DNA from 4 places in the Streptomyces sp. NBC_01268 genome. Region 4 is predicted to be linked to each of the others. Evidence: riboswitches for the same ligand, from Rfam matches in the RefSeq annotation. Region 4 holds a riboswitch; each other region holds the start of a gene.

Region 1 (7,028 bases), 710 kb from region 4:
GCGCACTGCGGCTACGAGCCCACCGCCGTCCTCGCCACCATGGGCTCGCTCAAGGAGTCGCTGCGCGCGGTACGGGAGACCGTCCACGGGAACAACGGGTGAGCCGGTCATGACGGGCGAGTTCGACCTGCGGGCCCTGCTCGCCGAGCGCGGGGGCGAGCGGTACGAGCTGCACGCCCGGCACCTCAACCACCAGCTCCCGCGCATGCTCCACACCATCGGCTTCGACAAGGTGTACGAGCGGGCCGAGGGCGCCCACTTCTGGGACGCGGACGGGGCGGACTACCTGGACATGCTCGCCGGCTTCGGCGTCATGGGCCTGGGCCGGCACCACCCCGTCGTCCGCAAGGCGCTGCACGACGTCCTCGACGCCCAGCTCGCCGACCTCACCCGCTTCGACTGCCAGCCGCTGCCCGGACTGCTCGCCGAGCGGCTGCTCGCCCACAGCCCCCACCTCGACCGGGTCTTCTTCGGCAACAGCGGCACCGAGGCCGTGGAGACCGCCCTCAAGTTCGCCCGCTGCGCCACGGGGCGGCCGAGGGTCCTCTACTGCTCCCACGCCTTCCACGGGCTGACCACCGGCTCGCTCTCCGTCAACGGCGAGGACGGCTTCCGGGACGGCTTCGGCCCGCTGCTGCCGGACACGGCGATCGGCCTCGGCGACCTCGACGCCCTGGAGCGGGAGCTGCGCAAGGGGGACGTGGCCGCGTTCGTCGTGGAGCCGATCCAGGGCAAGGGCGTCCTGGAGTCCCCGCCGGGCTTCCTGCGCGCCGCCCAGGAGCTGCTGCACCGGCACGGGGCGCTGCTGATCGCCGACGAGGTGCAGACCGGCCTCGGCCGGACCGGCGACTTCTACGCGTACCAGCACGAGGAGGGAGTCGAGCCGGACCTGGTCTGCGTCGCCAAGGCGCTCTCCGGCGGCTACGTGCCGGTCGGCGCCACGCTCGGCAAGGACTGGATCTTCAAGAAGGTCTACTCGTCGATGGACCGGGTCCTGGTCCACTCGGCCAGCTTCGGGGCGAACGCGCAGGCCATGGCCGCCGGGCTCGCGGTGCTCTCGGTCATGGAGGCCGAGGGCACCGTCGCCCACGTCCGGCGGATCGGCGGCCTGCTCTCCGCCCGGCTGCGGGAGCTCGTGCCGCGCTACGAGCTGCTGAAGGAGGTCCGGGGCCGCGGGCTGATGATCGGCATCGAGTTCGGGCGCCCGTCCTCCCTGGGGCTGCGCAGCCGCTGGACGATGCTGCAGGCGGCCCGCAAGGGTCTCTTCGCGCAGATGGTCGTGGTGCCGCTGCTCCAGCGGCACCGGATCCTCACCCAGGTGTCGGGCGACCATCTGGAAGTGATCAAGTTGATCCCGCCGCTGGTCATCGACGAGGCGGACGTGGACCGCTTCGTGACCGCCTTCACGGCGGTGATGGACGACGCCCACGGCGGCGGCGGACTGATGTGGGACTTCGGGAAGACGCTGGTCAAGCAGGCGGTCGCGCAACGCTGACCGTGCCGGGTACGGCCGGGACTCCGGTCTTTTGCCTCTGGGGCAAGAAACTTGCCTCAGAGGCATGAACCTGGCGGAATGGACGCATGGACCACGTCCCCGGGGAATCCTCCCCGGACCCTGCCGCCCCCGCCGCGCCCGACGTCCTGCCGGACGTCGCTCCGCAGCTGCGGGCCCTGCGCCGCCGCCGGGGGCTCACCCTGGAGGCGGCCGCCCAGCGGGCCGGACTCTCGCCGGCCCACCTGTCCCGCCTGGAGACGGGTAACCGACAGCCCTCGCTGCCGATGCTGCTGGCCCTGTCCCGCATCTACGGTACGACGGTCTCCGAGCTCCTGGGCGAGACGCCGCCCGAGCACGACCCGGTCGTCCGGGCCGGGCGCTCCGAACCGGTCGAGGCCGACGGCTGGATCTACCGCCAGGCCGGCGGCGCCGGGCGCGCCCTGCAGTGCCTGCGCGTGCACGTGCCCTACGCCACCCGCGCCGACATCGTGCGGGTCCACCCCGGCGAGGAGTGGATCCACGTCCTGGAGGGCCGCGTGCGGCTCGCCCTCGGCGACACGGTGCACGTCCTCGATCCCGGGGACAGCGCGCACTTCGACTCGCTCACCCCGCACCGGATCGGCGCCGCCACCCGCGCCGGGGCCGAGCTGCTCTTCGTCCACACCCTGATGCAGAGTCCCGTCGCCGAGCTGTGCCTCGGCGACGGGACCCCGCACCGGCGCTGACCCTCCGAGTCCCCCGACCGTGGAAAGGACCGACATGTCCCAGAACTCCGTACCGGACACCGGCGAAGAGCGTGGCAACGGCAAGTTCCCGAAGGGGCTGGTGCTCCGCCTCTTCGCCTACCTGATCGCCGGGCACCTCTTCGCCGGCTTCCTCTACCTGCTGTTCGCGATGGGCGGCGGCCAGTAGGGAGCGCGGAGGCTACGCCTCGACGAGCAGCCGCTCGCGCAGCCGCTCCCGGGTCTGAGGGGCGAGCCGCAGCCCCTCCGCCAGGTAGGCGTCGACCGAACCCCAGGTCTCCTCGATGGTCGCGAAGGCGGCCCGCAGATACTCCACCCGCGCGTCGAAGAGCGGGCTCAGCAGCTCCATCACCTCGGGCGACATGGCGCCCTCGGCGGTGGAGCTGCGCTGCACCTTGTACCGGCGGTGCGGCTCGTTCGACTTCACGTAGTCCGCCTCGATCGCCTCGCGCTCGACGCCGACGGCGAGCAGCGTGATCGCGATGGACAGACCGGCGCGGTCCTTGCCGGCGGCGCAGTGCATCAGGGCCGGCACGCTCTCCTCGGCCATGGCGTGCAGGACGCGGCTGTGCTCGGCCGTCCGCTCCACAATCATCTTCTGGTACGAATCGGACATCCGGGCCGCGGCCTTGCCGTCGCCCAGGATCTCGCGCAGCTGCGCCAGGTCGCCCGAACGCACCAGCTTCCAGAACTCCTTGCCGTCGGCCGGGTCGTTGAGCGGTATGTTCACGTTCCGCACGCCGGGCAGCTCCACGTCCGCCCCCTCCATGCGCCGGTCGGCCTCGTTGCGGAAGTCGAAGACGGTGTGCAGGGCAAGGGTGGCGAGAAACGTCGCGTCCTCCGCCGTGGCGTGCGCCAGGTGACCGCTGCGGAAGAGGCGTCCGGCGCGCACGCTCCGTCCGTCCACCGTCGGCAGCCCGCCGAGGTCGCGGAAGTTGCGTACGCCGGTCAGCTCGGGCTCGGTCGTCGTCTGCGTCACGGATGCTCCTGGTCTCGAGATCGGTTCCTGGGGCAATCATCCAGGTGAGGGGCCCCGGCCGCACCCCCTCGGGCTGTAATGGGTGTTCTGTCCGAATTGAACCCTTAGGGGTAACGCGCCCTGATACCGGGGGAGATGGCATTCGGCGCGTGAGCAGCGTCATAGACGTGACGGACCGTGCCTGATCGTCTTTTCCAAATTCCCTTCCGGAAAGGGAAATCGAGGGACCGTCATCCACGGAGGGTGACCGTAATTCCGGCCGGAAATCGCGCCTGAGTCACTGTCGGGAAATCAGTGGCTTGTTCACGCCCACCCGCCTCGTCTAGCGTCGCGCTCAATCCGGACGGACCGCCTAATCCTGCCGCCGCCCGGAATCCGCACACCACCCGTACAAGGCAGGAGCGGGGGACCCAGGTAGTTCGCCGATCCCTCGAAGAAGGACGGCTCGGGGTGAAGCCGCGCGCAAGCGCTGCCGGACATCTCCAGTCCGAACCCGACAGCTCACCTCGCAGGCGACGGAGAGGAATTCGCCATGCCCGCGAAGGGTAAGCACCGCCGTCCCAAGGTCAACCCGATCACCCGCGGGTTCGTCGCCGCAGGCACCGGTGGCGCCGTCGTCGCCCTGCCGCTCATCGGCGCGACCGGCGCACACGCCGCCGAGCAGGCCGCCCCGACCGCGAAGGCCCCGCAGGCCGTCGCCGCCGCGGCCCCCGCCCAGGCGCCGGCCGCCAAGCCCGCCGCCGCCCCCAAGGCGTACACCGTCGTCCGCGGCGACTACCTGTCCAAGATCGCCGGCGAGCACCACCTGGCCGGCGGCTGGCAGAAGCTCTACCGCGACAACCGCCAGGTCGTCGGCGAGGACCCCTCGCTGATCCTCCCCGGCATGAAGCTCACCCTCGGCGCCAAGGGCACCGCCAAGGCCCACGCGCCGAAGGCCGAGCGCAGCGCGAAGAGCACCGGCGACGACACCCGCGCCTCCCGCGACAGCGAGCGCTCCTCGGCCGCCGCCACCTCGACGGCCTCGTCGTCCTCCGCGTCCTCGTCCTCCTCTTCTTCTTCGTCCTCCTCTTCCTCCTCCTCTTCCTCCTCCTCTTCCTCTTCCTCGGCGGGCCAGACCACCTCCTCCGGCTGGGTCACTCCCATCGCCGGCGGTGGCGTCTCCACCCCGTACCGGGCCTCCGGCTCGATGTGGTCCTCCGGCTACCACACCGGCGTCGACTTCATCGCCTCCACCGGGACCACCGTCCGGGCGGTCGGACCGGGCACCGTCTACTCGGCCGGCTGGGGCGGCGCGTACGGCAACCAGGTCGTCATCCAGCACGCCGACGGCACCTTCTCGCAGTACGGGCACCTCTCCTCGCTCTCCGTCTCCGCCGGCCAGACGGTCAGCGGCGGCCAGCAGATCGGCCTCTCCGGTTCGACCGGCAACGTCACCGGACCCCACCTGCACTTCGAGATGCGCACCGGGCCGGAGTACGGCTCCGACATCGACCCGCTGGCCGTCCTGCGCCAGCACGGCGTCAGCATCTGAGGCTGCTGACCCCGCGAACTCCACGGGTTCACCCCGCAGGCCCGGCACCCACGTGCCGGGCCTCCGGCGTATTCCGGCTTGGTGGAATCTTTATCGGTGGCATATGTCACCCGCCGTCAACCCCTCCTTACGGTCGCGTAGGTCACATCCGTAAGGGAAAGATGTGTTCCCGTGGCAGACGATTCGAGAACAAGAGACAAGAACGCATTCGGGTCGTACGCGGCGATCGGTGACAGCTTCACGGAGGGCGTCGGCGACCCCGGCCCCGACGGGACGTACGTCGGATGGGCGGACCGGTTCGCGGTCCTGCTCGCCGACCAGCTGCCGGAGAACGACGCCTTCCGCTACGCCAACCTGGCGGTGCGGGGGCGCCTTCTGGACCAGATCGTCGCGGAGCAGGTCCCCCGGGCGAAGGAACTCGCCCCCGACCTGGTGACCTTCTGCGCCGGCGGCAACGACATCATCCGCCCCGGGACCGACCCCGACGACGTGGCCGAGCGCTTCGAGCGCGCGGTCGCCGACCTGACCTCCGCCGTGGGCACCGTCATGGTGACGACCGGCTTCGACACGCGCGACGTGCCCGTCCTGAAGCACCTGCGCGGGAAGATCGCCACCTACACCGCCCACGTCCGGAGCATCGCCGACCGCTACGACTGCCCGGTGCTCGACCTGTGGTCGCTGAAGTCGGTCCAGGACCGGCGGGCCTGGGACGACGACCGGCTCCACCTGTCGGCCGAGGGACACACCCGGGTCGCGCTGCGCGCCGCCCAGGTCCTCGGTCTGCCGGTGCCGGCCGACCCGGACCAGCCGTGGCCGCCGCAGGCTCCGCGCGGCACCCTCGAGGTCCGCAAGGACGACATCCACTGGGCGAAGGAGTACCTGGTCCCGTGGATCGGACGCCGTCTGCGCGGCGAGAGCTCCGGGGACCACGTCGAGGCCAAGCGCCCCGACCTCATGCCCCTCTAGGGGACGCGGGGAGTCCGGCCGGTATCCGTTCCAGGACGCCGCCGGCGAACACGTCGTACAGCGGCAGCGTCTCCAGGTGGACGTAGCCGATGTGGCAGTCGCAGACGGCGAGCGGACAGGGCCGCGGGCGCAGTGCGGTCCGGTACGACCCGTCGTAGAGGTTGCCCAGCTCGGCCCTGACGAAGTGGCAGCGCCGCACCGTCCCGTCGCCGTCCACCGAGACGACCGACTCGCCGGTGCGGCACGGCAGCCCGGCCGAGCGGTGCGGATGCCGGCTGTACGGGAAGAGGGGGTCGAGGAGCGTCCACTCCTCGGCCTCCACGTCGGTGTACGTGCGGCCCTCGGCCGCGTTCACCCACAGGTAGACGCCGGCCGGCAGCTCGGCGCGCAGCCGCCGGGCGGCGGCCAGGTGCTCCGGCAGGCCGACGATCCCCACGCTGAAGCGGATGCCTCGCCCCGCGAGCGCGTGGCACTTGCCGAGGAACCGCTCGTACGGGGTCTGGCCCGGGTGGTACGTGCACCACAGGGCCACGCTGTCCGGGTCGGCCTCGTCCAGCCACTCCGTGCGGCAGCTCAGGTTGGTCTGGATCGCCACCCGCTCCACGTGGGGCAGCCGGGAGAGCTCCACCAGCGCGCGCCGGTACCAGGAGCGCACCAGGCCCTCGCCCCACGGGGTGAACAGGACGCGCAGCCGGTCGTCCCGCCGCTCCGCCGCCCAGCCGGCGAAGCGCTCCAGGGCGGCCCGGTCGGCCGTCAGCGCCGCGCGGCTGTCGCGGCGCTTGGCGAACGGGCAGTACGGGCAGTCGTAGTCGCAGGAGGCCAAGGGGCCCCGGTACAACAGGGTCAGATCCATGCCGGGCCCCGCTACTTCGCCTCGTACGCGGCCATCGCCGCCCGCACCGCCGGGGAGAACAGCTCGGGGCCGAGCCCGTCCGAGAACGCGAGGCCCTCGGGGGAGAGCCGGAGCAGCCCGCCGGGAGCATCCCCGTCCAGCCAGCCCAGCTCCTCGAAGCGGGCGAGCTCGGCCGGGAAGTCCGCGAAGGGCGAGGCGCCGAAGCGGGCCGTGTAGTCCGCGGTCTCCATGCCCTCGGCCTGGAGCAGCGACTGCAGCAGATGGCGGCGGCGGGCCTCGTCCGGACCGGTCGGCCGGCCCACCTCCGCCCGGGAGAAGTCCGCCGTCGCCGTGTACGTGTCGATGATCGAGCGGATCTCGCGCATCCCGACCGCGTAGTCGAAGGAGTAGTGCAGCCGCGAGGTGTAGGAGCGGGCGCCGCAGCCCAGGCCGATCATGCCGTCGGTCTGGCAGGCGTGGTC
Region 2 (7,028 bases), 5.7 Mb from region 4:
CCCGCACCGCACGGGGCGAAGGTCGTCGACGGCGGGGGCCGGATCGCGCTTCCGTCGCTGGTGGACGCGCACATCCATCCCGACAAGACGACCTGGGGCGGCTCCTGGGTGTCGCGGCGCCCGGCGAGCGGCATCGCCGACTACGTCGCGCAGGACGTGGAGCTGTTCCGCAGCCAGCGCCGGCCGGTCGCCGAGCGCGCGTACGGGCTGATGTCCCACGCCGTCGCCCGCGGCACCCGGGCGATGCGCGCCCACGCCGACGTGGCCCCGGCGTACGGCCTGGCCGGAGTGCAGGGCGTCGCCGACGCGCGGGCGCGGCTTCGGCACGCGCTCGACGTCCAGATCGTCGCGTTCCCCCAGCACGGTGTGATCCGGACCCCGGGGACGGCGAAGCTGCTGGAGGACGCGGCCCGCGAGGGACTCGTGGACATGATCGGCGGCATCGACCCCATCGGCTTCGACCAGGCCCTCGAGGAGCAGCTCGACCTGGTCTTCGGCATCGCGGACCGCCACGGCGTCGGCGTGGACATCCACCTGCACGACCGCGGCGAGAAGGGGATCAAGGCCATGCGCGGCATCATCGACCGCACCCGCGCCCTCTCCCTCTCGGGCAAGGTCACCGTCAGCCACGTCTTCTGCCTGCCCGCCCTGTCCGACCGCGACCTGGGCGCGATCGCCGCCGATCTGGGCGCCCAGGACATCGCCCTCACGACCGTCGCCCCCTCCGACTCGCTGGTCCTGCCGATCGCCCGGCTGCGCGAGCACGGCGTACGGGTCGGCCTCGGATCCGACGGCGTGCGGGACTCCTGGAGCCCGTTCGGCAACGCGGACATGATGCACCGCGCCCACCTGCTCGGCTGGGTCACGGACGTCCGCCTCGACGACGAGCTGACCGACTGCTACGGCGTCGCCGCGAACGGCGGTGCGGACGTCATGGGCCTGCCGCACGCCGACCTCCGGCCCGGCGCGCCGGCCGACTTCGTCCTCGTACGGGGCGAGTGCCTGCCCCAGGTCGTGGTGGACATGCCGCGCCGGGACCTGGTCGTGCACGGCGGCGTCGTGGTGGCCCGCGACCGGGAGTTCCTCGCCTGAACGGCGGGCGAGGCGCAGGCGTCTGGCCGACCGGTGAGGCGTGACGGACGCCGGTGAGCTTCTGGGACGCGGTCCACAGGCGCTCACCGGCGACGTCGCCGCACGTCCCGAAGCCGTCGGCGGTGCGGCCGTGGGATCGAGGCCACCTCGGCGGAGACTCCGACCCGGAGGCCGCCCGGCCCCGTCAGTAGGCGCCGTTGACGTTGTCGATCGAGCCGTAGCGGGCGGCCGCGTAGTTGCAGGCGGCCGTGATGTTGGCCACCGGGTCGTAGAGGTCGAAGGCCGTGCCGGCCACGTGGTAGGCCTGGAAGGTGGGCTCGATCACCTGGAGCAGGCCCTTGGACGGCGTGCCGGCGAGGGCGTTGGAGTCCCAGTTGTTGATGGCCAGCGGGTTGCCCGAGGACTCGCGCATGACGTTGCGGTAGATGCCGTCGTAGCTGCCCGGGATGCCGTTCCTGGCCATGATGTCGAGGGACTCGCGGATCCAGCCGTCCAGGTCGTTCGAGTACGAGACGGCCGAGGCCGCCGACGAGACCGCGGCCTGGACCACGGCGGGCGACGCGGCGGACGACGGGTGCGAGACCGCCGGACGCGCGGCGGCGGCGCCGGTCGCGGCTGCCGTACGCGCCACCGCCGGACGCGCCGCGCTCCCGGCACCCTTGGCGTTCTTGGTGTCGATGGTGAGTCGCAGACCGGGGCGGATGAGGCCCGGGTCCGCGCCGACGGCGGCGCGGTTGTCGCGGTAGATCGTCTTCCAGCCGCCGCTCACGTGGTGCTTCCGGGCGATCTTCGAGAGCGAGTCGCCGGCGACCACGGAATAGCGGACGGGGCCGCTCGCCTTCGCCGTCCCGACCGCCGCCTTTTCGATTGCGACGAATGCGACGGCGTGCACCGCCTGCGGGGCCCTCGGGGTCTCGGCCGCCGCGCCGGTGGCCCCGGCGAGCGGCAGGACGAGTGCGGCGCTGCCGGTGATGCCGACGACGGCCAGTCCGCGGGCGAGCGGGGTGTTCTTGGGGCGGCGGTGCTTCCCGGGTCCACGCATGGCGAATTCCTCTCCTTCGCCTGCGAGGTGAGCTGTCGGGTTCGGGCAGGAGCTGCCCGGCCGCGCTGCGCGCGGCTGCACCCCGAGCCGCCCCGGAGACCGGGACGGCGGCGAACCTGGGTCCCCCGCTCCTGCCGTACGAGTGGGTGAGTGCGGTGCCCGGGCGGCGGCAGGATTCGGCGTTCCGTCCGGATTGCGGGTGACCGTAGGCGAAGGAGAACAGCGAGAACAAGGGCCTGATTCGCAAAAGCAAGCAGATCTTTTATGGGGCGGAAAAGGATCAATCGGCGCTCTGTGATCCATTTCCCCAACTGGTTGCCGGACGCTGACGCGTGACGCCACGACAGCGTTCCGCGAGAACGTCCGACCGTGACTCAGATCACCGGCCACCCTTTAATCGGACATGTCCGGATCCGATTGATTTGAGGGATTAGGGAATCCGGCTTTCGACACCCCTGCTGAACCAGCCGCTGAACCCCTCGGACGCGTGGCGCCGCCGCTCCGCCCGCTCCAGCACCCGCTCGGCCTCCGCCCGCCACGTCTCCGCGCCCGCGCGGGGCGGCGGGAGGAACGGTCCCCGTTCCGGCGCGTCCGCCGCGGCGCCGAAGAAGTCGCCGCCCTTGCGCCGGACGTCGTCGGTGCCCCACGCCCGGCCCTGGCCGTGCCGCGGCACCTTCTGGAGGTGCGGGATGTGCTTGGCGCAGTGGATGTACGCCTCCTCCACGGTGATCTCCACCCAGCTCAGCGCGCGCCGCCCCGGCACCGGGTCGACCGTGAGTCCGGGGTGGCCGGCGCGCATCTCGTCGTCGGCCACGACCCGGGCCGTGCCGTTCACGTGGAGCCCGACGCGGTCCCGGAGGAAGTCCACCATCAGGAGGCCGACGTGCGGGTTCTCCTCGATGTTGCCGAGGCTGGCCTGCACCCCGTTCCCCCGGTACTCGGGGTAGGCGAGCCGCACCTCGTCCAGGACGTGGAGGAAGCCGGCCGGGCCAGCCCGGAAGGTGTTGTCGCAGGCCCCGTGCCGGTCGGCGGTGGCCAGGAAGAACATCTCCTGGCGGGCCACGAACTCCCGCATCCGGGGGTTGAGCCGGTCGAGGACCTGCTCGGCGTAGAACCGGTCGGCGCGCTCGGTGGTGCCCGTGCGCCGCTGGACCAGGTGCTCGCCGTCGCTTCCCGGGCGGACGGTGCGCGGCGGGGTCGCCGACCGCGGACCGGTGTGCTCGAAGGTGCTCAATTCCTCGCCCCGACCAGTTCTTCGATGGAGTCGTGCCGTATGCGGTGGGTGGGGATGCCGATGCCCACGAGGGTGTCGACACCGCGGCGGATCATGCCGGGCGGGCCGGAGAGGTACGCCTCGTACGTGTGCCACGGGCCGAACTCGCGCACGGCTCCGGACAGGCCCCCGGACAGGGCCGAGCCGGGACCGGTGTCGACGACCGGGCGCACGGAGAGCCAGGGGTGCGACTGCTGCAACCGCAGCATGGTCTCGATGTCGTACAGGTCGTCGTTGCTGCGGGCGCCGTAGAACACGTCGACGGAGCGGCGCCTGCCGTGCTGGGCGACGTCCTCGACCAGCGCCTTGATGGGGGCGATGCCCGTACCGCCACCGAGGCACAGCAGTCCGTTGTCGGTGTGGTGGTCGACGGTCATCGAGCCGCTGGGGCCGCCGAGCCGCAGGACGTCCCCGGGCCGGGCGCGGTGCACGAGCGCGTTCGACACCCAGCCCGCGGGCACGGCCTTCACGTGGAAGGAGAGCAGGCCGTCGGAGCGGGGCGCGGAGGCGAAGGAGTAGTGCCGCCAGACCCGTGGCCACCAGGGTGTCTCCAGGGCGGTGTACTGCCCGGCGCGGAAGGGGTACGGCTGGTCGGGGCGGACCGTGACGACGGCGACGTCGGCGGTGCGCGGCTCGTGGGCGACCACCTCCGCCTGCCACCAGGCGGGGGCCCGGAGCTCGTCCTGGGCGGCCGCGTCGATCATGATCTGGGAGATGGCGGTGTACGCGCCCACCCAGGCCGCCTCGGTCCGCGGGCCCCAGCTGTGCGGGGCGTGCTGCGCGAGGGCGCCGATCAGGCACTCGCCGACGGCCGGGTAGTGCTCGGGCAGCGTGCCGTACTTCCGGTGGCCGCGGCCGAGCCCGGTCAGGTACGCGGTGAGGGTGGCGGTGTCCTCGGCGTGCGTGGCGGCCGTGAGCAGCGCCTTGAAGAGCCGGTCGCGCTGGGCGTCCATCGCCGCCGGGAAGAGGGCCCGCAGGTCGGGGTGGCGGAGGAAGAGCAGGGCGTAGAAGTACGAGGTGACCTTGTCCGCGATCGGTTCGATCTCGGCCATCGTCCGGCGCAGCAACACCGCGTCGGGCGCGTCGTCCGGCACGGCCGCCCGCCCTGCCGCGGGTGCCTGCGCCGCGGTGGGCCGCTCGCCCGGGCCCGGCCCGAACCAGCCCCCCTGCCGCCCGTCACCACCAGCTGCCATCGGTCCGCCTCGCCTCGAACGTCTTTGGTCGGTCTTCGCCCGCGGAGTCCGCGTGTGCCCCTTTTCCCCTCTCCCCCACGGAATTCCCCGAGACGAATCGACGAATGAACGGGCCCGACCATACCTGCCGTCCGCTATCCGTCCAGTGCTGCGCTCCCGTCCCGACGATCACCTTGTTCTTCCAGGTCAGAGACTTGTTACTGATCAGTCGGGCAATTCGCGAGCCATCACGGACAGCAATCCTCCGGGGGTTTCGCGACGGAACACTCACGGACCTGTCAGCACTCCTCCACATTTCCCGGCTCCCGTCTTCATCTCTTTCACGATTTTCACGACTGGCGGTCCGCTTCCGGGGCGGGATGATGGAGGGGCTGCGGGGTGGAGGAGGGACACGGTCTGGATGAGCGCGGCGGCCTTCCCTGCCGGTCCGGACCCGGCGGACGGCGATCTCGCCATGGAGCCGGGCGGTCTCCTCGACGTGCTCGGGGTGGCCGCCGTCGTCCTGGACGAGCGCGGGCGGATCGTCCTGTGGAGCCCCCAGGCGGAGGTGGTCTTCGGCTATCCGACCGCCGAGGCACTCGGCCGCCCCGCCGTCACGCTGCTGGTGGAGGAGGAGCAGAGGGAACTGGTGCGGTCGCTGTTCGCCCGTGTGATGTCGGGCGCCGGGCCCTGGGCCGGGGTCTTCCCCGTACGGCACAAGGACGGCCGCACGATCCTGGTGGAGTTCCGCAACACCCGGCTCCAGGACGAGCAGGGGCGGCCCTACGCGCTCGGGCTCGCCTCGGACCGGGCCACCGTCCAGGACGTGGAGCAGAACCTGTCCCTGTCCTCGCTCCTGGTCACCCACTCCCCGATCGGCCTGGCCGTGCTGGACCACGGCCTCCGCTTCGTCCTGGTCAACCCCGCGCTGGAACGGATCGACGGCCTCGCCGCCGAAGGCCACCAGGGGCGCACGGTCCCGGAGGCGCTGGCGTCGCCGGACGCGGAGGCGCTGGAGACGGCACTCCGCGAGGTCCTGGACACCGGGCGGTCGGTCCTCGCCCGGAGCATGCGGGGAGTGACCGGGCCCGACGGCGTGGAGCGGATGTGGTCGGTCTCGCTCTACCGGCTCCAGACGCCCGAGCGGCGGGTCATGGGGGTCGCCGTCGCGGTCAGGGACGTCACCGACCAGCACCAGGCGGCCAGGACCGCCGCCCGGGCCCGCCGCCGGCTCGCGGTGATCGCGGACGCCTCCGAGCGGGTGGGCACCACGCTCGACCTGGACCTCACCGCCCACGAGCTGGCGGACCTGGTGGTGCCGGAGTTCGCGGACATCGCCGCCGTCGACGTCCTGGAGTCCATCCTGACCGGACCGCACGCCGGGCCCGCCCGGACCTCGGGCCCGGCCGTGTTCCGGGCGCTCGCGGTGAAGGCCGCGTACACCACCCCGGCGCAGGAGGCCGCCGACCCCGTCGGCGAGCCCGCCCGCTACGGCGCCGAGCGGCTGGTCACCCAGTGCGCCCGCACCGGCCGCCCGGTCCTCGTGCAGCACGTCACCGACGGCGACCTGCCCCGGATCGCCCGCAGCGAGGGCGCCGCCGCGCTGCTGCGGCTGGCCGGCATCCACTCCTACCTGGCCGTCCCGCTGCGCGCCCGCGGCGTGGTCCTCGGGGTGCTGGACCTGAAGCGGGCCCGCAACTCCGTGCCGTTCGACGAGGACGACGTCCTGCTCGCCGGGGAGCTGGCGGCCCGCGCGGCGGTCGCCATCGACAACGCCCGCTGGTACCGGCACCAGAGCCAGGCCGCCCTGGCCCTCCAGCGGCACCTGCTGCCGCACGGGCCGCCCCGGCTCAACGGCCTCGACGTGGCGTACCGCTACCAGCCCGCCTCCGAGTCGGTCGAGGTCGGCGGCGACTGGTTCGACGCGATCCCGCTGCCCGACGGCAAGACCGCGCTGGTCGTGGGCGACGTGATGGGCAGCGGCATCAACGCGGCCGCGACCATGGGGCAGTTCCGCACCGCGGCCCGCACCCTCGCCGCGCTCGGGCTCGCGCCGGCCGTGGTCCTGGAGCACCTGGACCGCACCGCCGCCGATCTCGACGACGCCATGGCCACCTGTGTGTGCGCCGTGTACGACCCGTACAACGGCAGCTGCCGGATCGCGAACGCCGGGCACCCGCCGCCCGTCCACGTCTCCGCCGGGCGGCCCCCCCGCCTGCTGGACCTGCCCGCGGGCGCGCCCCTGGGCGTCGGCGGCGTCCCCTTCGAGAGCCGGGAGATCCCGTTCGTGACGGGCGACGACCTCGTCCTGTACACCGACGGCCTGGTCGAGACCCGGGACCAGGACATCGACGTACGGCTGGACGCCCTCACCGACCTCCTGGACCGCGCCCCGCTCCCCCTGGAGCAGACCTGCGACCTGCTGCTCGGCGCGCTGCGCGGCCCGGAC
Region 3 (7,028 bases), 2.9 Mb from region 4:
GGCACCCGCTATGCGACGGATAGCGCGATCCCATCGAGGATGTCGTGCTCGCTGACGACCACCTCGGCGGCTCCGGTGCGCTCCATGATCTCGGCGAGGACCAGCGCTCCGGCGACGATCACGTCGACCCGGCCGGGGTGGATCACCGGGATCGCGGCCCGCTCGTCGTGGGTGGAGGAGAGCAGCCGGGCCACCACCTCGTCGACCTGCGCGCGGGAGATCCGCGCGTGGTGGATCTTCGTGGAGTCGTACTCCGGGAGCCCGAGCGCGACGGCGGCGACGGTGGTCACCGAGCCGGCCAGGCCCACCAGGGTCTCGGCCTCGCCGATCGGCACGGTCTCGGCGGCCAGGTCCAGCGCGGCCCGCACGTCGGCGCGGATCGCGGCGATCTCCTCCGCGGCCGGCGGGTCGTGCCGCACATGCCGCTCGGTGAGGCGGACGCAGCCGATGTCGACCGAGCGGGCCGCCTCGACGTGCCGGTTGCCGACGACGAACTCGGTGGAGCCGCCGCCGATGTCCACCACCAGGCGCCGGTCGGCGCCGTGCAGCTCGCCGGTGGCACCGGTGAAGGAGAACTCGGCCTCCTGGTCGCCGGTGATGACCTCGGGCTCGACGCCCAGGATCGCCACGACCCCGTTCACGAAGTCGGCGCGGTTCTCGGCGTCGCGGGAGGCGGAGGTGGCGACGAAGCGCAGCCGGTCGGCGCCCACCCCGAACTCCTCGATGACGGCCGCGTACTCCCGGCAGGCCGCGAAGGTCCGCTCCAGCGCCTCGGGCGCGAGCCGGCCGGTCCGGTCGACGCCCTGGCCGAGCCGGACGATCGTCATCCGCCGGTCGAGCTCGATCAGCTCACCCGTCTCCGGGTGCACGTCGGCGACGAGCAGGCGGATGGAGTTGGTACCGCAGTCGATTCCGGCGACCCGGGTCACTCGGCGGACTCCTTCGCGTCGGCGCACGGCGTCACGCACGGGCCCTTCGCCCACCACTCGGGCAGCATCGCGAGGGCCTCGTCGCCGAACGGGTTCACGCCCGGGCCGGCGGCGAGCGAGTGGCCGACGAGCACGTGCAGGCACTTGACCCGGTCCGGCATGCCGCCGGCGCTCGGGAAGCCCTCCAGGACCTCGATGGCGTCGCGGCGCGCGATGTAGTCCTCGTGCGCGGCCCGGTAGGCCGCGGCGAGCTCCGGGTCGGTGGCGAGCCGGGCCTGCATCTCCTTCATGACCCCGTTGGCCTCCAGGGTGCCGATGGCCGAGGCCGCCCGGGGGCAGGTCAGGTAGTACGTGGTGGGGAACGGGGTGCCGTCGGGGAGCCGGGGAGCGGTCTCGACGACGTCCGGGTTGCCGCACGGGCAGCGGTGCGCGATGGCACGCAGGCCGCGGGGCGGCCGGCCGAGCTGGTCCTCGAACGCCGCGATGTCCGCGTCGGTCGGCTCGGTGCGTTCGGTCTGCGGAGGAGGCGTTTCCATGGTGGATCCTGGGGTTGGTCAGTGGCGGTCGGCGTTGTCCACGCCGTCCCACAGGTTGTCGTACCAGGGGCGGTCCGTCGCACCCTGGTCGGTGCGGGGCCGGTGCTCCGCGTCCGGGTCGTTCACGGTGAAGCCGGTCTCACCGGGCATCAGGTAGTGCAGGTGCTCGCGGGCGAGCCGGCGCACGTAGGCGGGATCCTGGAGGCGGGCCTTCTCGTCCCGCAGTTCCTCGACCCGCTGCGCCGCCTCGGCGGACTTGCGCTGCTGGTCGGCGATCTCGCCCTGCTGGGAGACGTACTGCCGCATCGGGTAGGCGAGCGCCACCACCAGCGAGCACACGACCAGCGCGAGGAAGGCCGCGCGGCCGGTGAGGCGGGAGCGGCGGGCCTGCCGGCGGGTCTGGGAGCGGTAGACACGGGCGGCGGTCTGCTCGCCGAGCAGCCTGATCCGGGTCGCGGTCGAGAACCGGTCCCGGTCCTTCACGGCCATGTCGTACGCCTCCCCTGTCGCTGCCGGCCCTCTTCACACGCACGTCCCCGCACACGGTACGGGACCGAGTGCGGGGACGTACGGATCAGAGCAGGTGTCAGCCCTTGAAGCGCGGGAAGGCGCTGCGGCCGGCGTACACCGCGGCGTCGTCGAGGATCTCCTCGATGCGCAGCAGCTGGTTGTACTTGGCGACGCGCTCGGAGCGGGCCGGGGCGCCGGTCTTGATCTGGCCGCAGTTGGTGGCGACGGCCAGGTCGGCGATGGTGACGTCCTCGGTCTCGCCGGAGCGGTGCGACATCATGCACTTGAAGCCGCTGCGCTGGGCCAGCTCGACGGCGTCGAGGGTCTCGGTCAGCGAGCCGATCTGGTTGACCTTGACCAGGAGGGCGTTCGCGGAGCCCTCCTCGATGCCGCGGGCGAGGCGCTCGGGGTTGGTGACGAACAGGTCGTCGCCGACCAGCTGCACCTTGCTGCCCAGCTTGTCGGTGATGACCTTCCAGCCGGCCCAGTCGTCCTCGAACAGCGGGTCCTCGATGGAGACCAGCGGGTACGCGGAGACGAGCTCCTCGTAGTACTCGGTCATCTCGGCGGCCGAGCGGGACTTGCCCTCGAACTCGTACGTGCCGTCCTTGTAGAACTCGGAGGCGGCGCAGTCGAGCGCGAGCGCGATGTCCTTGCCCGGGACGTAGCCGGCCTGCTTGATGGCCTCGAGGATGAGGTCGAGCGCGGCGCGGTTGGAGTCCAGGTTCGGGGCGAAGCCGCCCTCGTCGCCGAGGCCGGTGGACAGGCCCTTCTCCTTCAGCACCTTCTTGAGGGTGTGGTAGACCTCGGTGCCCCAGCGCAGGGCCTCGGAGAAGGACTCCGCGCCGATCGGCGCGATCATGAACTCCTGGATGTCCACGTTGGAGTCGGCGTGCGAGCCGCCGTTCAGGATGTTCATCATCGGAACGGGCAGCAGGTGCGCGTTCGGGCCGCCGAGGTAGCGGAAGAGCGGCAGGTCCGAGGCCTCGGAGGCGGCGTGCGCGACGGCGAGGGAGACGCCGAGGATGGCGTTGGCGCCGAGCGAGGACTTGTCCGGGGTGGCGTCCAGGTCGAACATCGCCTGGTCGATCAGACGCTGCTCGGTGGCGTCGTAGCCGACGAGCTCCGGGCCGATCTGCTCGATGACCGCGAGGACGGCCTTCTCGACACCCTTGCCCTGGTAACGGTTGGGGTCACCGTCGCGGAGCTCAAGGGCCTCGAACGCACCGGTGGAGGCACCGGACGGCACGGCAGCACGACCGGTGCTGCCGTCGTCGAGGCCGACCTCGACCTCGACCGTGGGGTTGCCTCGGGAGTCCAGGATTTCCCGGGCTACGACGACGTCGATGGACGGCACGAGCATCTCCTTCTGGGATGTGACGCTGGGTGTGACGCATGCGGCAAGGTCTCGTTCGCCTTGCGACATGAGCCTAACCGGCTCTGGGGCTCCAGCCGGCCGGACGCCCGCCCCCTGGGACGAAAAAGGACCCAAGGGCACGCATCTGAGGACGAAAGACCCATGACTACTGATCGGTAGGGGTCTGAACGGGGAAACCCCGGTCCGGAGCGCACGGGGGAAGGGCGCTCCGGACCGGGGTGGTCACCGCGGGTGGGTCGTCAGGCTCACTTGAGGTGGAGCTGCTGGCCCGGGTAGATCAGGTCGGCGTTCTCGACGACGTCCTTGTTCAGCTCGAACAGCTTGGCCCAGCCGCCCTTGACGCCGTGCGCCTGGGCGATCTTGCTGAGGGTGTCGCCGGCGACGACCTTGTACTCGCCGTCGCCCTTCTTCACCTTCTTGCCGGTCGGAGTGGTGACCGTCTTCTTCGAGACGGTCTTCTTCGACGTGGTCTTCGGCGCCTGGCGCTGCTCGCTGCGGGTCGTCGGCTGCTCGGTGGAGCGCTTCGACGACGACGAGGAGGAAGAGGAGGACGAGGAGGAGCTGGAGCTCGACGAGCTGGAGGAGCTCGACGAGGCGGAGCCGCCGTCGTAGGAGGCGCTGGAGAGACCCACGCCACAGCTCGGCCACGCACCCTTGCCCTGGCCGGCCAGGACCTTCTCGGCGATGGCGATCTGCTGCGACTTCGACGCCTGGTTGGCGGTCGCGGCGTAGGCGGTGCCGCCGTACGCGGCCCAGGTGGAGGCCGAGAACTGAAGGCCGCCGTAGTAGCCGTTGCCGGTGTTGATGGACCAGTTGCCGCCGGACTCGCACGCGGCGACGGCGTCCCACTCGGAGGCGGTGGCGGCCGAGGCGGTGCCCGCGGCCATCAGCGGGGCGGCGACGGCGACACCGGTGACGCCGACGAGCGTGGCGACGCGGGTGGCCTTGGAGGGACGACGGTGTTTGCCCTTGTTACCGGAAAACAGCATGGGAATTCTCCTCACCGACGCCTACGAGGTGAGCTGTCGGGTTCGGACCTGATGAGTTGTCCGGCCGCGTGTCCTTGCACGCGGCTTCACCCCAAGCCGATCGTCGGCCGTCTGTCTCAACGGCCGGGGCCGGCACTTACCTTGGGTCCCCCGCTCCTGCCTTCGGCGCTTGCGCGACGACTTCCCGTCGGTCGGCGGCAGGATTCGGCGTACCGGTCGACGGGGCCCGCGGTGGCGAGCGGTCACGACCGTAGACATAGACCCGGTGGAAGTTCAAAGACCATCAACCCGGAAATATCGCCCCTACTTGCTCCCCCGAGTGGGGTGTTTGCGCAGGTGAGGGGCGACGCGAGCAAACTTTGCGGACGTGACACGCCAGTTCGGCAAGAGAGACCCATGTCTCACTTACTCATAACGGACATTCAGCAGCGAACTACTCCGCCGCGACGGTGGATTCGGCCTTCAACTCAAGGCTCTGACCAGGGATGATGAGGTCCGGGTCCGCACCGACCGTGTTCTTGTTGGCGTCATAGAGGGCGGCCCAGCCGCCGGGCAGCGCGTTCTCCTGCGCAATGTCCGACAGGCTGTCACCCGGCTTGACGGTGTATTCGTCAGCCTTGCCCGAGTTGTCCGACTTCTCCCCGGTGACCGCGCTCTCCGTCGACTCCGCGCCGTCGGCGCCCTCGCCCGTCGACCCGTCAGTCGGGGCCGCATGACGCCCGGATTCGGGCGCGGTGTCCGAGTTGCCCGAATCCTCCGGCGCAGCGTCACCGCGGTGCTTGCCCGTGCCGGGAGCAGCCGGGTCCGTCGTGCCGGGCGTGCCGGGCGTGCCGGGCGTGCCGGAGGTGTCCGGCGTGCCGGGCGTGACCGGCGTGCTCGGCGTCGCGGAGCCGTCGGGGGTGGCCGGGGTCACGGGCGGGGTCGTGGCGCCGCCCGACGGCGTGGCCGGCGTCACGGGGGTGGCCGGGGTCGTGGCGGTCGTCCCGGAGCCGGCCGGCTGACCGTCGGTCCGGTTGGACTCGGCGACCGGGCCCGTGGACGCCTTGGGCTTGACGGCGGGCCCCGGGGAGACAGCGGGCTTCTTGCCGTCGTTCTTCAGACCGGCGATCGGCGCACAGGTGGCCCACTGGGTGTCGCCCGCGGCGAGCGCCTTGTCGGCGATGGCGATCTGCTGCGCCCGGCTGGCGAGGTCGGGGCTCGGCGCGTACGCCAGGCCGCCGTGCCGCTCCCAGCTCTCCTGGGTGAACTGGAGACCGCCGTAGAGTCCGTTGCCGAAGTTGGCGCTCCACGCGCCGCCCGACTCGCATTCGGCGACCCGGTCCCAGGTCGGGGCGTCCGCCGCGGAGGCGGAGCCGGTGGCGAGCAACGGCAGGGCCATGGCCGAGCCGGTGACGCCCGCCGCGACGACGAGAGCGGGGGCCTGGCGGGGTCTGCGGTGTCGTCCGTTCCCGGAGCGCATACGGACTGCCTTTCGCGTGGCTGCTGAGATGCCGGTGAACGTAGCGGCATTCGAACGTGAGTCACAAGTCGATGCAGCGGAGATCACGCGAAGATCACATTTCTGACGTGCCGTCAGTCACGCGTCAGTCGCGGGCCCCTTTGTGGGAAGCGCTGAACTCCACCGGAAGCGTGCGCAGGCCACGCATGATCAGCCCACCGCGCCACCGCAGTTCCTCCGGATCGGCCCCAAGTCGCAGGTCCGGCAGGCGAGTCAGCAGCGTCGCCAGCGCCGTCTGTCCCTCCAGGCGCGCCAGCGGAGCCCCCAGGCAGTAGTGGATGCCGTGCCCGTACCCGAGATGCTGGTTGTCACGCCGCGCCAGATCCAGGGTGTCGGGCTCGTCGAAGCGCGCCGGGTCGCGGTCGGCGGCGGCCAGCACCACCAGGACCGGGTCGCCGGCCGGGATCTCCTGCCCGCCGATCGTCAGCGCCTGGGTGGCGAAGCGCCAGGTCGCCATCTCGACCGGCCCGTCGTACCGCAGCAGCTCCTCGACGCCCGTCTCCAGCAGCCCCGTCTCGCCCGCGGCGACCGACTCCTGGAGCCGCGCCCGCTGGTCCGGGTTGCGCAGCAGCGCGTACACGCCGTTGCCGATGAGGTTGACCGTGGTCTCGAATCCGGCGAAGAGAAGGATGAAGGCCATCGCGGCGGCCTCGTTCTCGGTGAGGTGCTCGCCGTGGTCGGAGGCCTTGATGAGCCCGGAGATCAGGTCGTCCCCCGGGGCCTCGCGCTTCTTGTGGATCAGTTCGAGCAGATAGCCGCGCATCTTCTTCACCGAGCGCGCCACCCCGCCGCGCGGCCCGCCGCCGTGCCGGATCATCATCCCGGCCCAGTCCCGGAAGTCGTCCTGGTCCTCGCTCGGCACGCCCAGCAGGTCGCAGATCGCGTAGATGGGGAGCGGGAAGGCGAACTCGTGAATGAGGTCCGCGCTCCCCTTCTCCACGAAGGCGTCGATGAGCCGGTCCGTGAGCTCCTGCACGCGCGGCGCGAACTCCGCCACCCGGCGCGGGGTGAACGCCTTCGACACGAGCCGCCGCAGCCGGGTGTGGTCCGGCGGGTCGATGTTGAGCAGGTGGGTCATCAGCTCGGCCTTGCGCTCGCCCGGAATGCCCGTCTTGCCCTTGGCGTGCGCCGGCTCGTCGTGGTGCGCCGGGTTCTTCGACAGCCGCTGGTCGGCGAGCGCCTGCCGCG
Region 4 (7,028 bases):
TCGCGAGGTGTCGGCGCGCTTGCATACAGTGGCAGGACTTTTCCACATCGCGATCGAAGGGACGTACATGCCCATGGGTCACACGGCCACGGCCGAGGCCGGCTCCGGCGGCCTGACAGCGACCGAGCACCGGCTGGCCAACGGCCTGCGCGTGGTGCTCTCGGAGGACCACCTGACCCCGGTCGCCGCGGTCTGCCTCTGGTACGACGTCGGCTCGCGCCACGAGGTCGCGGGCCGCACCGGTCTCGCCCACCTCTTCGAGCACCTGATGTTCCAGGGCTCGAAGCAGGTCCACGGCAACGGCCACTTCGAGCTGGTGCAGGGCGCCGGCGGCTCGCTCAACGGCACCACCAGCTTCGAGCGCACCAACTACTTCGAGACCATGCCGGCCCACCAGCTGGAGCTCGCGCTCTGGCTGGAGGCCGACCGGATGGGCTCGCTGCTCGCCGCCCTGGACGACGAGTCCATGGAGAACCAGCGCGACGTCGTCAAGAACGAGCGCCGCCAGCGGTACGACAACGTGCCGTACGGCACCGCCTTCGAGCGCCTCACCGCCCTCGCGTACCCCGAGGGCCACCCGTACCACCACACCCCGATCGGCTCCATGGCCGACCTGGACGCCGCCACCCTGGAAGACGCGCGGAACTTCTTCCGTACGTACTACGCGCCGAACAACGCGGTGCTCTCGGTCGTCGGCGACATCGACCCCGAGAAGACGCTCGCCTGGGTCGAGAAGTACTTCGGCTCGATCCCGGGCCACGACGGCAAGCCCGAGCCGCGCTCCGGCGAGCTGCCCGAGGTGATCGGCGAGCAGCTGCGCGAGGTCATCGAGGAGGAGGTCCCGGCGCGTGCGCTGATGGCCGCCTACCGGCTGCCGCACGACGGCACGCGCGCGTGTGACGCCGCCGACCTCGCCCTGACGATCCTCGGCGGCGGCGAGTCCTCCCGTCTCCACAACCGGCTGGTCCGCCGCGACCGCACCGCCGTCGCGGCCGGCTTCGGGCTGCTGCGGCTGGCCGGCGCGCCCTCGCTGGGCTGGCTGGACGTCAAGACCTCCGGCGGCGTCGAGGTGCCGCGGATCGAGTCGGCCGTCGACGACGAGCTGGCCCGCTTCGCCGCCGAGGGCCCGACGCCCGAGGAGATGGAGCGCGCGCAGGCACAGTTGGAGCGCGAGTGGCTGGACCGCCTCGGCACGGTCGCGGGCCGCGCCGACGAACTGTGCCGGTTCGCCGTGCTGTTCGGTGACCCGCAGCTCGCGCTGACCGCCGTGCACCGGGTCCTCGACATCAGCGCCGAGGAGGTGCAGGAGGTCGCCAAGGCCACGCTGCGCCCGGACAACCGCGCCGTGCTGGTCTACGAACCGGTGGGCGCCGACGCCGACAGCGACGAGGAAGAGGGAGCGGACCAGTGACCGACACGGCCGCGTCTTTGACGAGCATGACCTTCCACCCGCAGCCCAAGCCGGGCGAGGCCACGCCCTGGGCCTTCCCCGCCCCGGAGCGCGGCGCCCTGGACAACGGGCTGACCGTGCTGCGCTGCCACCGTCCCGGTCAGCAGGTGGTGGCCGTCGAGATCTCCCTCGACGCCCCGCTGGACGCCGAGCCCGAGGGCCTGGACGGCGTGGCCACCATCATGGCCCGCGCCCTGTCCGAGGGCACCGACCAGCACACCGCCGAGGAGTTCGCCGCCGAGCTGGAGCGCTGCGGCGCCACCCTCGACGCCGCCGCCGACCACCCGGGCGTACGGGTCTCCCTGGAGGTCCCGGTCTCCCGGCTGCCCAAGGCGCTCGGCCTGCTCTCCGAGGCGCTGATCGCCCCCGCGTTCGACGAGTCCGAGGTCGAGCGGCTGGTGCGCAACCGGCTGGACGAGATCCCGCACGAGTCGGCCAACCCGGCCCGCCGCGCGGCCAAGCAGCTCTCCAAGGAGCTGTTCCCGGCCTCCGCGCGCGTCTCCCGGCCGCGCCAGGGCACCGAGGAGACCGTCGCCGCGATCGACGCCGCCGCCGTCCGCGCCTTCTTCGACGCGCACGTGCGGCCCGCCACGGCCACCGCCGTGGTCGTCGGCGACCTCACCGACGTCGATCTCGACAAGGTGCTCGCCGAGACGCTGGGCGCCTGGACGGGCACCGCGGCCGACCGGCGGCCCATGCCGCCGTTCTCGGCCGACGACACCGGCCGGGTCGTCATCGTGGACCGCCCCGGCGCCGTCCAGACGCAGCTGCTCATCGGCCGCGTCGGCTCCGACCGCCACGACCGCGTGTGGCCGGCTCAGGTGCTCGGCACGTACTGCCTCGGCGGCACGCTCACCTCCCGTCTGGACCGCGTCCTGCGCGAGGAGAAGGGCTACACGTACGGCGTGCGCTCCTTCGGGCAGGTGCTGCGCTCCGACGGCGAGGGCAACGGAGCGTCGCTGCTCGCCATCAGCGGCTCGGTCGACACCCCCAACACGGGCCCGGCTCTTGACGACCTGTGGAAGGTGCTCCGCACCCTCGCCGCCGACGGTCTGACGGACGCCGAGCGCGACGTGGCCGTGCAGAACCTGGTGGGCGTCGCGCCGCTCAAGTACGAGACGGCCGCCTCCGTCGCGGGCACGCTGGCCGACCAGGTCGAGCAGCACCTCGCGGACGACTACCAGGCGCAGTTGTACGCGCGGCTCGCCGAGACCGGCACGGTGGAGGCGACCGCGGCCGTGGTCAACGCCTTCCCGGTGGACCGGCTCGTCACCGTGCTCGTCGGTGACGCGGCGCAGATCGAGGAGCCGGTGCGGGCCCTCGGCATCGGTGAAGTGACGGTCGTGACCGGCTGATTGAGCCGCTGTCACACCGGTTCGGGGACCCCGACGACCTGGTTCGTCGGGGTCCTCCCATTTGTCCGTATTGATAAGAAGTGTGATCTTCTGCCCTGTGGCATGTCTTACAAAAGAGCGCGTCTGTTTGGCGATTGACAGAAGATCGGCCTAGCTTCGATCCGACTGTTCGTCCGCAGTACGACGCCGCATCCGTGGCAACGGACAGTCATCGCCGAGTCCCCGCAAGGCGCGAGCCTGGGGAGCCGGGGACCCATCGCAGTCCCTGGGGTGAATCGGACGCCTTCGCTCAGCGAGCGGAGGGGCCCGTAGGAGACCTTCCTGCTCCGAACCCGTCAGCTAACCCGGTAGGCGAGAGGGAAGGAAAGGATCAGCCACTACATGGCGTTCACCCGTGCCACCGGGAAGCATCGTGGACCGAGCCGTCTGGCGCGCCGCGGAGTGGGCATCGCCGGAGTGGCGACCCTCGCGACGACCGGCGTCATCGGCACCCTGGCCTCCCCGGCGCTCGCCGCCGACACGGAGCCCGTCTCCCCCGAGGACACCGGCCTCACCCAGGTGATCACCGCGGAGTCCCTCGCCGACCGGGTCGACGCCCAGGCCGCCGCCCAGGAGAAGGAAGCGGTCGAGACCGCCGCCCGGGCCAAGGCCGCCGCCGAGGCGAAGCGCAAGGCCGAGGCCCGCGCCAAGGAGCTCCGCGCCGCCAAGGAGCGCGCCGCCCGCGAGGCCGAGCGCAAGCGCCTGAGCGCCTTCCAGCTCCCCGTCTCCGGCTCGTACGTGAGCACCGGCTACAAGACCGGCGGATCGCTCTGGTCCTCCGGCCACCACTCCGGCATCGACTTCCACGCCTCCTACGGCTCCCGGGTCGTCTCCGTGGGCTCCGGCACCGTCGTCGAGGCCGGCTGGGGCGGCGCCTACGGCAACAACATCGTCATCAAGATGAACGACGGTACGTACACCCAGTACGGCCACCTCTCCTCGATCGGCGTCTCCGTCGGCCAGACGGTCACCCCCGGCGAGCAGATCGGCGTCTCCGGCTCCTCCGGCAACTCGACCGGCCCGCACCTCCACTTCGAGGCCCGCACGAGTGCCGAGTACGGCTCGGACATCAACCCGATCACCTACCTCCGTGCGCGCGGGGTCCACGTCTGACGTGTGAATTCTGTGAAGAAGCCCCGGCTCGAACGAGCCGGGGCTTCTTTTTCTTGCCCGAATTACCGGGTGGCATCGGAAATTCCGGCGTCCTGCAATAGAGTTCGCGAGAGTCGCAGGACGGGCGCCACTCGACGGGGTTTCGCGCGGATCAAATACGGAGGTCGGCCATGCGTGTTCCCGCGCACTCGGTATGCACGGCGATCCGGGACGACATCGTCTCCGGCGTCTTCGAGCGGGGCGCCCGGCTGACGGAGGAGCAACTCGCCCGCCGCTACGGGGTCTCCCGGGTCCCGGTCCGCGAGGCGCTGCGCACCCTGGAGTCCGAGGGCTTCGTGGTCACCCGCCGGCACGCCGGTGCCCATGTCGCCGAGCCCACCGAGCAGGAGGCGGCCGACCTGCTCGACGTCCGGACCCTGCTGGAGCCCCTGGGGGCCGCCCGCGCCGCCCAGCGCCGCACCGAGGCCCACCTCAAGGTGCTGCGCGGGCTGGTCCGGCTGGGCCAGGAGCGGGCCAAGCGCGGCCAGGGCGACGACCTGCGCTCGCTCGGCGCCTGGTTCCACGAGACGCTGGCCCAGGCCTCCGGCAGTCCGCCGCTCACCACGCTCCTCACCCAGCTGCGGCACAAGATCGCCTGGATGTACGCGGTCGAGCCCGCCGAGCACCCCGTGGAGGTCTGGGCCGAGCACGGGGCCATAGTCGACGCCGTCGCGCGCGGGGACGCCGAACGGGCCCGCGCCCTGACCGCCCTGCACGTGGAGCGTTCCCTGCCGCTGCACCGGCCGCGGCGAACGGAGCGGGCACGTGTGAGGGTTTCGCAACACGTCGTAAACACCGCGGGTCCACGGAATTAACGCGGGCGCCGTATACAAGAGGAAGACAATGCGGGCGGCTGATCGATTCACGCCGCCTATTCGCACTGCCCGATTCGCGCCGCCCTATTCGCGCGCCCGAACCGCGTGCGCGCGAATTCCGGCTGCTTGATTCCGGTCGATGGGTCGTATCGCAGAAAAGGCCGCATCCGCCGGAATTCCGGCAGGTGCGGCCCTTCGCGATCCGTCGTCGGGGAGGAGACGGGTCAGACGGTCTCGGGGAGCTCCTCGAGACCCTCGGCGACCAGCTTCGCGAGGCGGTCGAGCGCGGCCTCGGCGCCGTCGGCGTCCGAAGCGAGCACGATCTCCTCGCCGCCCTGGGCACCCAGGCCGAGGACCGCGAGCATGGACGCGGCGTTGACCGGGTTGCCGTCGGCCTTGGCGATCGTCACGGGGACGCCGGCGGCCGTGGCGGCACGGACGAAGATGGAGGCGGGACGGGCGTGCAGGCCCTCGGCCCAGCCGACGTTGACGCGGCGCTCAGCCATGGTGGTTGCCCTTCAACTTTCAGCGGTTGTCTAGACCAGTCTCTCACGGGCGGCGACGTGCTCGTACCGACCTTCGGCCCCTTTGGGGGCGGCCGTCAGGCCCTCCCTACCTTGCCCGGCGGCCACCCGCCGCGCGACCGGTGCCGCTGTCGGACCCCGGCCGTACTCTTGCCCCATGCAGAGCGCGTCGGAACAGTCCGAACAGCCGGAACACGCGTATCCCGACCACTGGGAAGCGGACGTGGTCCTCCGTGACGGCGGCACCGCGCGCATCCGGCCCATCACCGCGGACGACGCCGAGCGGCTGGTCAGCTTCTACGAGCAGGTCTCGGACGAGTCGAAGTACTACCGCTTCTTCGCCCCCTACCCCCGGCTGTCCGCCAAGGACGTGCACCGCTTCACCCACCACGACTTCGTCGACCGGGTGGGGCTCGCCGCCACGGTGGGCGGGGACTTCATCGCCACCGTGCGCTACGACCGCATCAACGCCCTCGGGCGCCCCGCCTCCGCCCCGGCCGACGAGGCCGAGGTCGCCTTCCTGGTCCAGGACGCCCACCAGGGGCGCGGGGTCGCGTCCGCGCTCCTCGAACACATCGCGGCGGTCGCGCGGGAGCGGGGCATCCGGCGGTTCGTCGCCGAGGTGCTGCCCGCGAACACCAAGATGATCAAGGTGTTCACGGACGCCGGCTACACCCAGAAGCGCAGCTTCGAGGACGGCTCCGTCCGCCTCCACCTCGACCTGGAGCCCACCGACCGCTCCCTCGCCGTCCAGCGCGCCCGCGAACAGCGCGCCGAGGCCCGCTCCGTGCAGCGGCTCCTCGCACCCGGCTCCGTCGCCGTGATCGGCGTGAGTCGCGCCCCCGGCGGGGTCGGCAGGGCCGTGCTCCGCAACCTCCTCGACGCCGGCTACACCGGGCGGGTCCACGCCGTGAACAGCGCCCTGGGGGAAGGGCGGCACGAGCTGGAGGGCGTTCCCGCCTTCCGGAGCGTCGCCGACATCGGCGAGGACGTCGACCTCGCCGTCGTCGCCGTCCCCGCCGAGCGGGTCCCCGAAGCCGTCGCCGACTGCGGCGAACACGGGGTGCGGGGCCTCGTCGTGCTCTCGGCCGGATACGCGGAGAGCGGGACCCGGGGACGCGAGCGCCAGCGCGCACTGGTGCGCCAGGCCCGCTCGTACGGCATGCGGATCATCGGCCCCAACGCCTTCGGGATCATCAATACGGCCGAGTCCGTACGGCTGAACGCCTCGCTGGCCCCCCAGATGCCGGCCGCCGGCCGCATCGGCCTCTTCACCCAGTCCGGCGCCATCGGCATCGCCCTCCTCGCCGGACTGCACCGGCGCGGCGCCGGACTCTCCAACTTCCTCTCCGCGGGCAACCGGGCGGACGTCTCCGGCAACGACCTCCTCCAGCACTGGTACGACGACCCGGCGACCGACGTCGTCCTCCTCTACCTGGAGTCGATCGGCAACCCGCGGAAGTTCACCCGGCTCGCCCGCCGCACCGCCGCGGTCAAGCCGGTCGTGGTCGTCAAGGGCGCCCGGCACAGCGGCAGCGCCCCGCCCGGCCACCGCGTCCCCGTCACCCGCATCCCGCACGCCACCGTCTCCGAGCTGCTGCGGCAGGCCGGCGTCATCCGGGTCGACACCGTCACCGAGCTGGTCGACGCGGGCCTCCTCCTCGCGGACCAGCCCCTGCCCGCCGGCCCCCGC

What was found. A riboswitch is a leader RNA that binds a small molecule or an ion and turns the genes downstream of it on or off. The one in region 4 is predicted to bind cyclic di-AMP.
Region 1: linked by a shared signal. The riboswitch ahead of OG309_RS31420 (M23 family metallopeptidase) and the one ahead of OG309_RS28225 (M23 family metallopeptidase) in region 4 are both predicted to bind cyclic di-AMP.
Region 2: linked by a shared signal. The riboswitch ahead of OG309_RS02465 (LysM peptidoglycan-binding domain-containing protein) and the one ahead of OG309_RS28225 (M23 family metallopeptidase) in region 4 are both predicted to bind cyclic di-AMP.
Region 3: linked by a shared signal. The riboswitch ahead of OG309_RS14705 (transglycosylase family protein) and the one ahead of OG309_RS28225 (M23 family metallopeptidase) in region 4 are both predicted to bind cyclic di-AMP.

Annotation. Positions count from the first base shown of each region.
Region 1 is NZ_CP108454.1:6,967,102-6,974,129, forward strand. It holds gene hpnH (adenosyl-hopene transferase HpnH) at 1-102, shown strand, start outside; gene OG309_RS31400 (aspartate aminotransferase family protein) at 110-1,495, shown strand; gene OG309_RS31405 (helix-turn-helix domain-containing protein) at 1,582-2,220, shown strand; gene OG309_RS31410 (DUF6126 family protein) at 2,255-2,407, shown strand; gene OG309_RS31415 (tyrosine-protein phosphatase) at 2,420-3,217, opposite strand; cyclic di-AMP (ydaO/yuaA leader) riboswitch at 3,591-3,745, shown strand; gene OG309_RS31420 (M23 family metallopeptidase) at 3,750-4,748, shown strand; gene OG309_RS31425 (SGNH/GDSL hydrolase family protein) at 4,920-5,714, shown strand; gene OG309_RS31430 (STM4011 family radical SAM protein) at 5,701-6,567, opposite strand; gene OG309_RS31435 (STM4012 family radical SAM protein) at 6,579-7,028, opposite strand, start outside.
Region 2 is NZ_CP108454.1:571,175-578,202, forward strand. It holds gene OG309_RS02460 (amidohydrolase) at 1-1,092, shown strand, start outside; gene OG309_RS02465 (LysM peptidoglycan-binding domain-containing protein) at 1,277-2,134, opposite strand; cyclic di-AMP (ydaO/yuaA leader) riboswitch at 2,139-2,293, opposite strand; gene OG309_RS02470 (pyridoxamine 5'-phosphate oxidase family protein) at 2,565-3,368, opposite strand; gene OG309_RS02475 (globin domain-containing protein) at 3,365-4,600, opposite strand; gene OG309_RS02480 (SpoIIE family protein phosphatase) at 5,001-7,028, shown strand, end outside.
Region 3 is NZ_CP108454.1:3,331,690-3,338,717, forward strand. It holds gene OG309_RS14685 (Ppx/GppA phosphatase family protein) at 9-929, opposite strand; gene OG309_RS14690 (DUF501 domain-containing protein) at 926-1,465, opposite strand; gene OG309_RS14695 (FtsB family cell division protein) at 1,484-1,954, opposite strand; gene eno (phosphopyruvate hydratase) at 2,052-3,338, opposite strand; gene OG309_RS14705 (transglycosylase family protein) at 3,599-4,342, opposite strand; cyclic di-AMP (ydaO/yuaA leader) riboswitch at 4,346-4,520, opposite strand; gene OG309_RS14710 (transglycosylase family protein) at 4,776-5,801, opposite strand; gene OG309_RS14715 (cytochrome P450 family protein) at 5,926-7,028, opposite strand, start outside.
Region 4 is NZ_CP108454.1:6,257,401-6,264,428, forward strand. It holds gene OG309_RS28215 (M16 family metallopeptidase) at 68-1,411, shown strand; gene OG309_RS28220 (M16 family metallopeptidase) at 1,438-2,805, shown strand; cyclic di-AMP (ydaO/yuaA leader) riboswitch at 3,008-3,174, shown strand; gene OG309_RS28225 (M23 family metallopeptidase) at 3,187-3,957, shown strand; gene OG309_RS28230 (GntR family transcriptional regulator) at 4,128-4,811, shown strand; gene OG309_RS28235 (HPr family phosphocarrier protein) at 5,036-5,317, opposite strand; gene OG309_RS28240 (bifunctional acetate--CoA ligase family protein/GNAT family N-acetyltransferase) at 5,493-7,028, shown strand, end outside.